Regions from separate parts of the Photorhabdus viridis genome, predicted to be linked through region 1. Evidence: predicted binding sites of a transcription regulator. Region 1 holds the regulator's gene; the other holds the start of a gene.
The links. Region 1 encodes LexA, which represses DNA repair genes until DNA is damaged. Its sites were predicted from a motif close to TNCTGTATGTACATACAGNA; they were not measured.
Positions count from the first base shown of each region.

Region 2: a site for LexA is predicted at 3,140-3,159, ahead of ABR397_RS08150 (metal-dependent hydrolase). Genes of this name have one in related genera too.

Region 1 covers NZ_JBEJZY010000033.1:9,080-14,392, reverse strand. Annotated here, with positions in the region: gene plsB (glycerol-3-phosphate 1-O-acyltransferase PlsB) at 1-1,374, opposite strand, end outside; gene ABR397_RS14910 (diacylglycerol kinase) at 1,504-1,875, shown strand; gene lexA (transcriptional repressor LexA) at 1,995-2,600, shown strand; gene zur (zinc uptake transcriptional repressor Zur) at 2,736-3,245, opposite strand; gene ABR397_RS14895 (DUF1266 domain-containing protein) at 3,465-4,607, shown strand; gene ABR397_RS14890 (lactate oxidase) at 4,776-5,313, opposite strand, start outside.
Region 2 covers NZ_JBEJZY010000015.1:26,223-31,535, reverse strand. Annotated here, with positions in the region: gene htpX (protease HtpX) at 15-902, shown strand; gene ABR397_RS08155 (L-cystine transporter) at 975-2,366, opposite strand; gene ABR397_RS08150 (metal-dependent hydrolase) at 2,574-3,122, opposite strand; gene hxpB (hexitol phosphatase HxpB) at 3,346-4,011, opposite strand; gene ABR397_RS08140 (YniB family protein) at 4,195-4,737, shown strand; gene ABR397_RS08135 (fructosamine kinase family protein) at 4,792-5,313, opposite strand, start outside.

The DNA.
Region 1 (5,313 bases):
AAGCTTACGCAAACCGCGTATCATCTGGAAAAAGCCCTCTTTCTCTTTGGTTGCTCCCCGCAGCTCTTTGGCATAAGTGGCAACTTCCATCACATGTTCGTAACCGATATAAATCGGCACGATAGTGATTGGGCGTGATTCACCTCTCAACATTGCCTGTAACGTCATGGTCAGGGTGCCCGTTTTAGGATCGAGCAAACGACCTGTCCGGGAACGACCACCTTCCATAAAGTATTCAACAGAATAACCGCGTGCAAATAACTCTCCCAGATATTCACGAAATATCGTGGAGTAGAGTTTATTACCTTTAAAAGTGCGGCGGATGAAAAATGCACCAAGGCGGCGGAACATCGGCCCTGCCGGCCAGAAATTCAGGTTGATGCCCGCGGCGATATGGGGCGGCACCAAACCCTGATGGTAAAGCACATAAGAGAGCAGCAAATAATCCATATGGCTACGGTGGCAGGGAGCATAAACCAGTTCGTGACCATCTTGCGCCAGACGACGGATGCGTTCAGCATTATGAACATTGATCCCTTGGTACAGACGGTTCCAGGTCCAACCAAGTACACGATCTGACAACCGTACCGCTTCATAAGAGAAATTCGCGGCAATCTCTTCCATCATGTTAACAGCATTCTGTTGCGCTTTCTCATGGGAGATTTTCTTACTGCGGGCCTCATCAATAACGGCCTTTTCTATTGCTTTTGAAGCCAGCAGCTTATTAAACAGCTCCTGACGAACAGGCAGACGCGGCCCCACTGCCGCCAGACGTTGGCGTGAATAGTGCATTCGCGCCACGCGAGCTAGCTTATGAGCAATGGTCTTGTCCGTGCCATGTTCAGTTGCCATATAACGCAAAGATACTGTATTTGAAAAACGCACAAAACTGTCCCGGCCCAGCCAGAGAACGGCGAAGAATTTTTGGATACCATTAAGTAGCCGCAGATGTGGGGTGCTGTGTCCTTCACGTCCGGGTGAACGACCAAACATGACAGAAACTGGCAGCATTTGAATATCCAAGTTTGGATTATTACGATGCAGATCCAGATAAGCATGGAAAATTTTTACGGATTCCTGCTTTGGTGCGCAATAGCGGAATACGCGTGGGCCATTATCAATAAATACATAGCCCGGAAGCTCAGTATCACCTATCTCCAGTGAGTTTAAAGGGTCCGGCAGATCCTGCTCAAGACATTGCTGACGTAATGTCAGTAAGTCTGCTTTGGAGTGATACGGCAATACGTACAGAATCGGACGTGTCGTATCGAGCCGTAATTCGGTAATGGGATCTTTAGGGATAAGTTTGCTCTTTACCAGTATTTTTAGTGGTAAATTCAATAATTTATAATATATTTTACGCCAACCTGACATAAATAACTTGAAGCCTCCTGTTAGCAATACGTCGCAAGCATACCAGAAACAAGTATTGAGATCTGTTATGTTAAGACGATAATAAAAGTTAAAAGTGATAAATAACCCTATATTTGGTGCGAGTAACTTATGGCAAATCAATCCAAGGGACTGACCCGTATCATCAAAGCAACCGTATATTCGATGAAAGGCCTCAGGGCTGCGTGGCAAAATGAAGCGGCTTTCCGGCAGGAAATAATCATATCTATATTGGCGGTAATTGTTGCATTTTATCTGGATATCAGCGCAATTGAACGCATTTTACTGATTGGTTCAGTGATGCTGGTGGTGATTGTGGAGATTCTGAACAGTGCTATTGAAGCTGTCGTTGATCGTATTAGCAGTGAATTCCATGAACTGTCCGGCCGGGCAAAAGATATGGGATCGGCGGCGGTCTTTCTGACGATGATGCTGTCGTTAATTGTCTGGAGTACTATTCTCTGGCACTATTTTGTGACCTGATTTAGTTTAATAATGAGTCATTATACTATATTAGACTGATTTTCTGCCCTGGCAGGTTCCCAATCGCTATTTACCTGTATATACTCACAGTTTGACTGTATAAACACACAGGGGGTGAAATGAAAGCACTTACCGTAAGGCAGCAGCAGGTTTATGACTTGGTGCGTGACCACATTTCGCAAACGGGTATGCCGCCAACGCGTGCTGAAATTGCATCACGTCTTGGTTTCCGTTCACCTAATGCGGCTGAAGAGCATTTAAAAGCATTGGCTCGCAAAGGGGTGATAGAGATTGTTGCCGGGGCATCCAGGGGTATCCGTTTGCTGCTAGAAGAATCTGGTTTACCGTTGATTGGTCGTGTAGCCGCAGGTGAGCCACTGTTGGCGCAAGAGCACATTGAAAGTCATTATCGGATTGATCCTGCACTGTTTAAGCCAAGTGCGGATTTCCTGTTAAGAGTCAGCGGTATGTCCATGAAAGATATTGGGATTATGGATGGTGACCTGTTGGCTGTGCATAAAACACAGGATGTTCGTAATGGGCAGATTATTGTTGCCCGTATTGAAGATGAAGTAACTGTAAAACGTTTTAAACAGACTGGAAATAAAGTTGAATTATTGGCAGAAAACCCTGAGTTTAAGCCAATCGTGGTGGATCTGCGTGAACGGAGCCTGATAATAGAAGGATTAGCCGTCGGGGTGATTCGTAACGGTGATGGGTTTTGATAGTAAAATATCGAATCGTTGTTTTTTGGTGATTGTCAAAAAGTTGCAATATTCCAGCAGAATCATGTTATTGGTTTATCAATATGATTATCTTGAACATGATTCTGCGGTTGCCTGCCGCTATTTACAGGTTCTCTATTTCTTTTTTACCTCAATACTGTGGTCGTGCTGACATTCATCCCGCTCAGTACAGGATTCAATCTCTGCACAAGAGGAACACAAACCATGCGCTTCAATGACAGTATGGCGTAAACTGAATCCAGCAGTTTTTGCTAACTGTTGAATAGCGGATTCAACGGCTCCACCATCCCGTTCTGTAACAGAACCGCAGCGATCGCAAATAAACATTGCTGATGTATGGCTTGGTTGTTCGATATGGTGGCACAGCACATAACTGTTGGTGGATTCTATTTTATGAATAAATCCCTGTTCCAGCAGAAACTCCAGTGCCCGGTATATGGTTGGTGGTTTAGCCTGTGGTTCTGCTTCCCGCAATAAATCCAGTAAATCATAAGCACTGATTGCGCCGGGTTGCTCTGAAATCAGACGCAAAACTTCAAACCGCTGCGGAGTAAAGCGAACTCCCCGTGTCAGGCAAATAGCTTCGGCTTGTTCCAGTAACTTTTTTTGGTTGATCAGTTTCATTACGCCCCTTACAGCCAGCATGATAACAATATTGGAATGTTATCATGTTTCTACGATAGAAAATATTCTCCAGAAAAGTTCATTGTGCTTGTCCCCTGATAGAGTTAATTTGGTTAAATTGATACTTAGCAGCAAAAATAATGTTTTATCGAGGTTTGTGATAATACAGATAAGAATTATCATATATGGTAGATAATTTTCGGAAAGGAATCATTTGTGATGAAAGAACTTTTACAAAATCAGCCTCATTATAGGCAGTTTCCTGCTAAAGGCTATCAGGTAATAAAGAATATTATCTGTGAAAAAAGAAAGTTACCTTTTCTGAGTTCATTATACGCATTGATTAATATTTTATTTGTAATTGCAGTCTGTATGGGAATTATATTATCTGTGGCAATTGTATTATTTATAATAGATAATGTATCCGTTCCTGCTATAGACTATTTACTTCTGGCACAAGTAGTCATTGCAGCATTATTTTCAGTAATGTTACTTTTAGTTATTATTTATCGTATTATTAAACGTCCTGAATGGGAACAACGGCGTTATTATCAACAAGCAGGTTTATCTTTTTTACCGGAAGAAAAGCGCCAGGTATTGCGGTTAAATATTGTGAGTGACTATTGGCAGGGCTTTTGGAGTGAAACTCTGGAGCATTATCCTTTGCAGTCACGGGTTGCTCATGATAACTATCGTTACTACCTGCTCCCATTATCATCTACTCAGGAACATCAATCCCAACTATACAGTGACTGGGGAATTATTGATGAAGAAGGTTATATGAAAATGTTAACTGGTTTGTGGGGTGGGGTGCATTCAAAACATTTTTCTGTTGATGCTGCGCTTAATGATGGCAAAATGTTTAAAGTTCTTGCCAAATTAGTTGAAGTAACACCTAACTCTATTCGTAAATGTTCTCAAACTGTTAATAGGCGCCCACCTGCGTTGGTGTGGGGATTTGATTTGTGGCTTGCAATTGTTTTAAGCCGTAACTGTTTTTGTGCTGGTTATATCAGTGAAGAAGTGGCATGGAAAAATATGCTGAAAACCGCTGATTATATTTATGAAATCTTTAGCAGCTTTGATGAGTTTTATACAAACTTCCGGTTGGGTAATGCCTACTGGAGTAATGATTTTGACAAGAGTAAAGATCGGCTGGAGCAGTTTAATTATTATAAATTATATTGTGACTGGCCAATTGCCAGCCTGCCGTGGCCTGAGCCAAAAGGCGTTATTATGGAACGGCAAATGATGACAGGGTTTTCTGCATTAGTAGAAGATGTTTTACGCAGTAGAATGGAAGAACAACAAAGGTATGAAATTGATCTCACGGAGCCGTCAGCATCTCGTATACTTCATTAATATTTATATTAAATACTTCCCCTTGAAGAATACTTCAGGGGGAAGGTGAAAATGCTATTTTACTGGTTAAATTATAAAAACCACCGTGGTTAACAGAATTTACCCCATTTCCTGAAATCACCTACTTTAAATGAAACGGGGCTGATATTTACGTTATCAGTTAATGAGTTAAATTAAACTGATAAACTTTCTCTCAATATCTTTAATAGCTGCGCACCCCGCCAGTTTCATGCTAAGTTTCAGCTCATCCTTAAGCAGGTTTAAAACGGAAGTCACGCCTGGCGCTCCGCCCAATGCCAGTCCATATAAAATTGGTCTGCCGATAGCGACAGCTTTGGCACCTAATGCGAGAGCTTTAAACACATGAATACCGCGACGAATACCGCCATCTAAGTAGACCGGAATGTGACGACCAACAGCTTCAACAATGCCTGGTAATGACTTGATTGCTGCCGGGACAGTATCTAATTGCCGACCACCGTGGTTAGAGACTTGAATAGCTGCGGCTCCGTGGTCAACACATTCTTTAGCATTTTCGGCAGATTGAATACCTTTTACAATGATTGGAAGACCTGATTCTTTGGCAAGAAATTCCAGATCCTTAAAACCAAGATCACGTTTAAATAGCGCTATAATCTCTGATAATGGCGCACCAGCGGGAGCGCCAGGAATATTAGGAAATGGAAGTGAACGTGGGTAGGTAAAT
Region 2 (5,313 bases), on a different contig from region 1:
GGAAGCCGGTTTTTATGATGCGAATTGCTTTGTTCCTCCTCACTAACCTTGCTGTTATGTTGGTGTTCGGGATAATACTTTCTCTGACAGGAATTCAGGGAAGTAGCGTACAAGGTTTAATGATTATGGCTGGTCTGTTTGGTTTCGGTGGGTCGTTTATTTCCCTGCTAATGTCCAAATGGATGGCCTTGCGTTCTGTTGGTGGTCAGGTTATTGAACAGCCAGCAAATGAAGTTGAACATTGGTTAGTTGAAACTGTTCGCCGCCAGGCGGAACAGGTCAATATTACGATGCCGCAGGTTGCGATTTATGCTGCGCCTGACATTAATGCCTTTGCTACCGGCGCTCGTCGTAATGCTTCTCTAGTCGCTGTTAGTACTGGACTGTTGGATAATATGAGCAGGGCAGAAGCGGAAGCCGTTATTGCCCATGAGATTAGCCATATCGCTAACGGTGATATGGTGACGATGACTTTGCTGCAAGGGATAGTCAATACCTTCGTTATCTTCATTTCCCGTCTGCTGGCTCAGGTTGTATCCGGTTTTCTGTCTGGCAACAATAATGAAGAAGAGGGTAACTCTTCTGGTAACCCGATCGTTTACATGGTTGTTTCAATGGTGCTGGAAATCGTATTCGGTATTCTGGCAAGTATTATCACCATGTGGTTCTCTCGTTACCGCGAATTCCATGCAGATGCGGGATCCGCTAAGTTGGTAGGCCGTGAGAAGATGATTGCTGCTTTACAGCGTCTGAAAACCAGTTATGAGCCGCAGGAAGAGGGTAGTATGATGGCATTCTGTATTAATGGTAAATCCAAGACGTTCAGTGAGCTGTTTCTGTCTCATCCACCATTAGATAAACGTATTGAAGCTCTGCGCAGTGGGCAGTACTTGAATAAATAACATTGCGAATAAAATAAAAAAGCCGAAGAATGATGTATTCCTCGGCTTTTTTTATGATTTTTGAAATTCAAATCATAGCTGATTTAACTCAACTTCTTCTTCCTGATTGAAGGTAGTTTTATCAGTTTGTCCCATTAACTGGCTGGTAATTGTACCGGCGGTCATTGAACCACTCACATTCAGCGCGGTACGGCCCATATCAATAAGAGGCTCAACAGAAATCAACAGTGCAATTAGCGTTACAGGTAATCCCATTGCGGGTAAGACGATCAGTGCGGCAAATGTGGCGCCGCCGCCCACACCAGCAACGCCCGCGGAGCTGATAGTCACAATACCAACCAGTGTTGCAATCCATACAGGATCAAATGGGTTTATGCCTACTGTCGGCGCAACCATGACTGCCAGCATGGCAGGATAAATCCCGGCGCAACCATTCTGACCAATTGTTGAGCCGAAAGATGCTGAGAAACTGGCGATAGATTCCGGTACACCGATACGGCGTGTCTGGGTTTCAACATTCAGTGGGATACTGGCTGCACTTGAACGGCTAGTGAATGCAAAGGTCAATACCGGCCAGATTTTTTTGAAAAATTTAAGTGGATTGATACCGGTGAGAGAGAGCAGAAACCCGTGAGCAACAAACACTAGCGTCAGTGCAATATAGGATGCGATAACAAAGCTGCCTAGTTTCGCAATTTCGTGGATATTGGAGTTGGCGACAACTTTGGTCATCAGAGCCATAACACCGTATGGCGTCAGGCACATAACCAGGCGAACCAGTTTCATTGCCCATGCTTGCATAATATCGATAGCGGCTAATACACGTTCACCACGTTCGCGGTCATCTTTCAGCATTTGCAGTGCAGCAATCCCCAGGAAGGTCGCAAAAATAACAACACTGATAACAGACGTTGGATTGGCGCCAGCTAAATCGGCAAATGGGTTTTTAGGAATAAAAGATAAAATTAACTGTGGTACAGACAAATCAGAGATTTTGCCTATGTAGTTGTTTTCGATAGCCGACAGGCGTGCTGTTTCTTGCGTTCCTTGCACCAGACCTTCAGCAGTCAGGCCGAATAGATTAGTAATAATGATACCGATCAGCGCTGCGATCATCGTAGTGAACAGCAGGCTGCCGATGGTCAGAAAACTGATTTTTCCTAGAGAAGATGCTTTATGCAATCTGGCAACAGCGCTTAGAATAGAGGCAAATACCAGCGGCATAATCACCATTTGCAGAAGTTGTACATAGCCGTTGCCTACAATATTGAACCATGAAATTGATTCTTTCAGTGTGGCATTATCAGCTCCATAAGTCAGTTGTAGCGCCAGACCAAAAATAACGCCAATGGCGAGGCCGAAAAGAACCTTTTTTGACAGACTCCATTGGTGTGAGCTGGCTTTTGACAATAGCAAAAGCAGTGCTGCGAAAACGAGCACATTCAGAATTAATGGTAAGTTCATCCACAAACTCCAGATTTTAATTATTGAGGGAGTTAAGCTGTATTAATAGAGTTAAGTTATAAACTTATACCCTACAGCAAGTAATTGAGAATATGGTACCAGCTAAGGTTATCGGCTCTTATAATTAAATCGAATTTGATATAATAATCATGGCAATTAAGATTGATTTTTATGCGATTATAACATTAAAAATATTTTCAAAGGTTATTAAAAACACAGTTTTTTGATGTAATCTATATAAATAAGTATAGGGTAATCAATATGTTCTGGCAGAAAAACGGCAATGACAATTAGTAAGGCAGAAATAAATCTTTCTGCTTTCTTATTTCCTTGTTTGCCAAGTACAGGCAGGCAGAAACGTATTTTTATTGGCCATAACAGTGGTACGCCAGCGGGAGTCAGCATATCTGCTACCAAATGACTTAGATAGCCAACAATCATGGCATGGAAAAAATCGGTTGGTACAGGCCACTCTTCTGGTATTTTGAGCCAAAGTAAAGCGATACCTAATGCAAGAGCAAGTAAACTGTGAGTAAACCCTCTATGACCACATAGTTTGGCAATTGGAATGGAGATAAATCTGAATAATCTCCCTAGGGTTGAATTTGGGTGATCTATATCTGGCAACAATGCAGTAAGCAGCACGCCTGGTAGCATATGCAACCAGTCACCATTGGCTATTTCTGGTGTTATTTCAAGCTTGTGCGCCATAATAATACTGGCAACTGAAAATAAAAGATGCCCTTCCGCGGTCATAAATTCCTCTGACTGATAACTGTCTATCCATACAGTTGGTGAAGTATAGTGGGTTTTATGCGGGTAAGATAGGGGGTGAAAAGCAAAAATATCTTATTTATTAATATATAAAGTTAATATTTTATCAGATTTCCATTTGACAGAATAAGGAATAAACGCTACGGCGACTATGTGAGCAATTAGAAACTGCCATTTAAACAGATAATGGCAGCTAAAGTTATAGTCAGATGATATCTGCTACACTTAATTGTTCAAGTGAGCGTAGTTTAATATCTGCTAATGTCCAACGTAGATCATCAAAATGATGGGCTGTTGGAACAACGATTGAACGCATTCTTGCTGCTTTTGTCGCTATCATTCCATAAAATGAATCTTCCAGGGTCACACAACTTATGGGGGAAACACTCAGTTGTTCAGCAGCGAGCAAATAAACTTCGGGATGGGGCTTACTGTTGGGTAATTTGGCAGCAGAAACAACAGTATCAAAATAATGACTCAAGTTGAACATCTCAAGTACTTGTTCCAACATATATTGTGGAGAGGCTGATGCCAGCCCGATTTTCAACCCTTGCTTACGGCAAAGGTTTAAAGCATATTCCGCACCTGGGAGCAGGGGGCGGTTTTCTTTTACCTGTCTGATAACATGATCAATAATCTGTTGTTCCACTTCTGATTTTGATGCGCCTTGCCACGGAGAAGCTTGGTACCAGAGTTCCACAACATGGTCAATACGCAACCCAAGAGTATCTGGTAGTGTCTTTGCCAAAGATAAATCCAGACCTAATTCACTGAATACTTCTTTTTCTCCTTGGGTCCAATATGGTTCAGAGTCAATCAGTAAACCGTCCATATCAAAAATGACTGCTTTTATTGGTAAATGAAAAGACATGAGTATCTCCCATAGGTCAGACAATTAGAGAGAGCTGATTGTAGCAATCTCGGCGGATGAAATCTTTTTTTTGTGGGGAAGAGGGTAAGAAATGCTTAGTTAATTAAATATAAAGTTAAATTTAATCATTGATGGGCTATGATTAGCCAAAAATAAAATCTATTTACTGCTATGAGAGGTATCATGACTTACCAAAAAGCCGGATACATTGCTATTATTAAGCGAATTTTAGGTTGGATGATTTTTATTCCGGCACTCTTATCGACCATTGTTTCTGTGATCAATCTTGCCTGGTTGCATGGTATTAAAGGTAGTGGCATTAATGCTGTTTTGGATGATTTTCTGAAAATGATGGCCGAAATGGTGCGCTTTAATACGTCATTTTTGGATTTTTTCTGGAAAAATTCGCCAACTCCTGTTCGTTTGGCTGGTTTCACTGGGGAGAATATGAGCTTTCTGATTATATATTTTCTTATTTTTGTCGGCCTTGCTATGAATGCATCAGGCCAGCGTATGTATAGACAAGTAAAATTTGTACGTGAAAATATTGAAGATCAGTTGATTATTGAAAAGGCCAAAGATAATGGTGGACTGACACGAGAACAGATTGAATCAAGAATCAAACTTCCGCACCATACATTGTTTAGTCAGATTTATATTTTATATGTTTCACCGGTAATTATCGGTGCAATTTTTTATTTTCTACTGGGAATTTTAGGCTGGTAAATCTTCTGGTGGTGATGGCTGCGGAATGAAGTGTTTCCGCAGCCGGTTGTTTCTTCATTGCATAATGTCATTAATAATGTCTTGCGCTGCAATAAAATTATCACCACCAAACAGATTACAACGATTAAGCAAATAATAGAGCTGATATACTGGTTGTCGATCAATAAAATTGACAGGTAGTGGCCACACACTCTGATAACCATCAAAAATTTGCATTGGTAGATCAGGGTACAACGGTAGCATAGCAAAATCACACTCACGATCTCCCCAATAACAAGCAGGATCGAAAGCAACGGCATGATCATCCAGAGAAGCGCAATTAGCAGGCCAAAGATCGCCATGTAAGAGAGAGGGCTGTGGTTGGTGATGTTGAAGTTTGTTACTTATGACCCGAACAATATTATCAATATCACCAAATATTATGCCTTTTTCTGCTGCAATCTGTAATTGCCAACCAATTCGTTTCTCTGCATAAAACTGATGCCAACGTCGTTGCCAACCATTTGGTTGTGGTGTTGTTGCCAGCATATTGTCAAAATCAAAGCCGAATTGGGGTTGCTCACTCCATTGATGAAG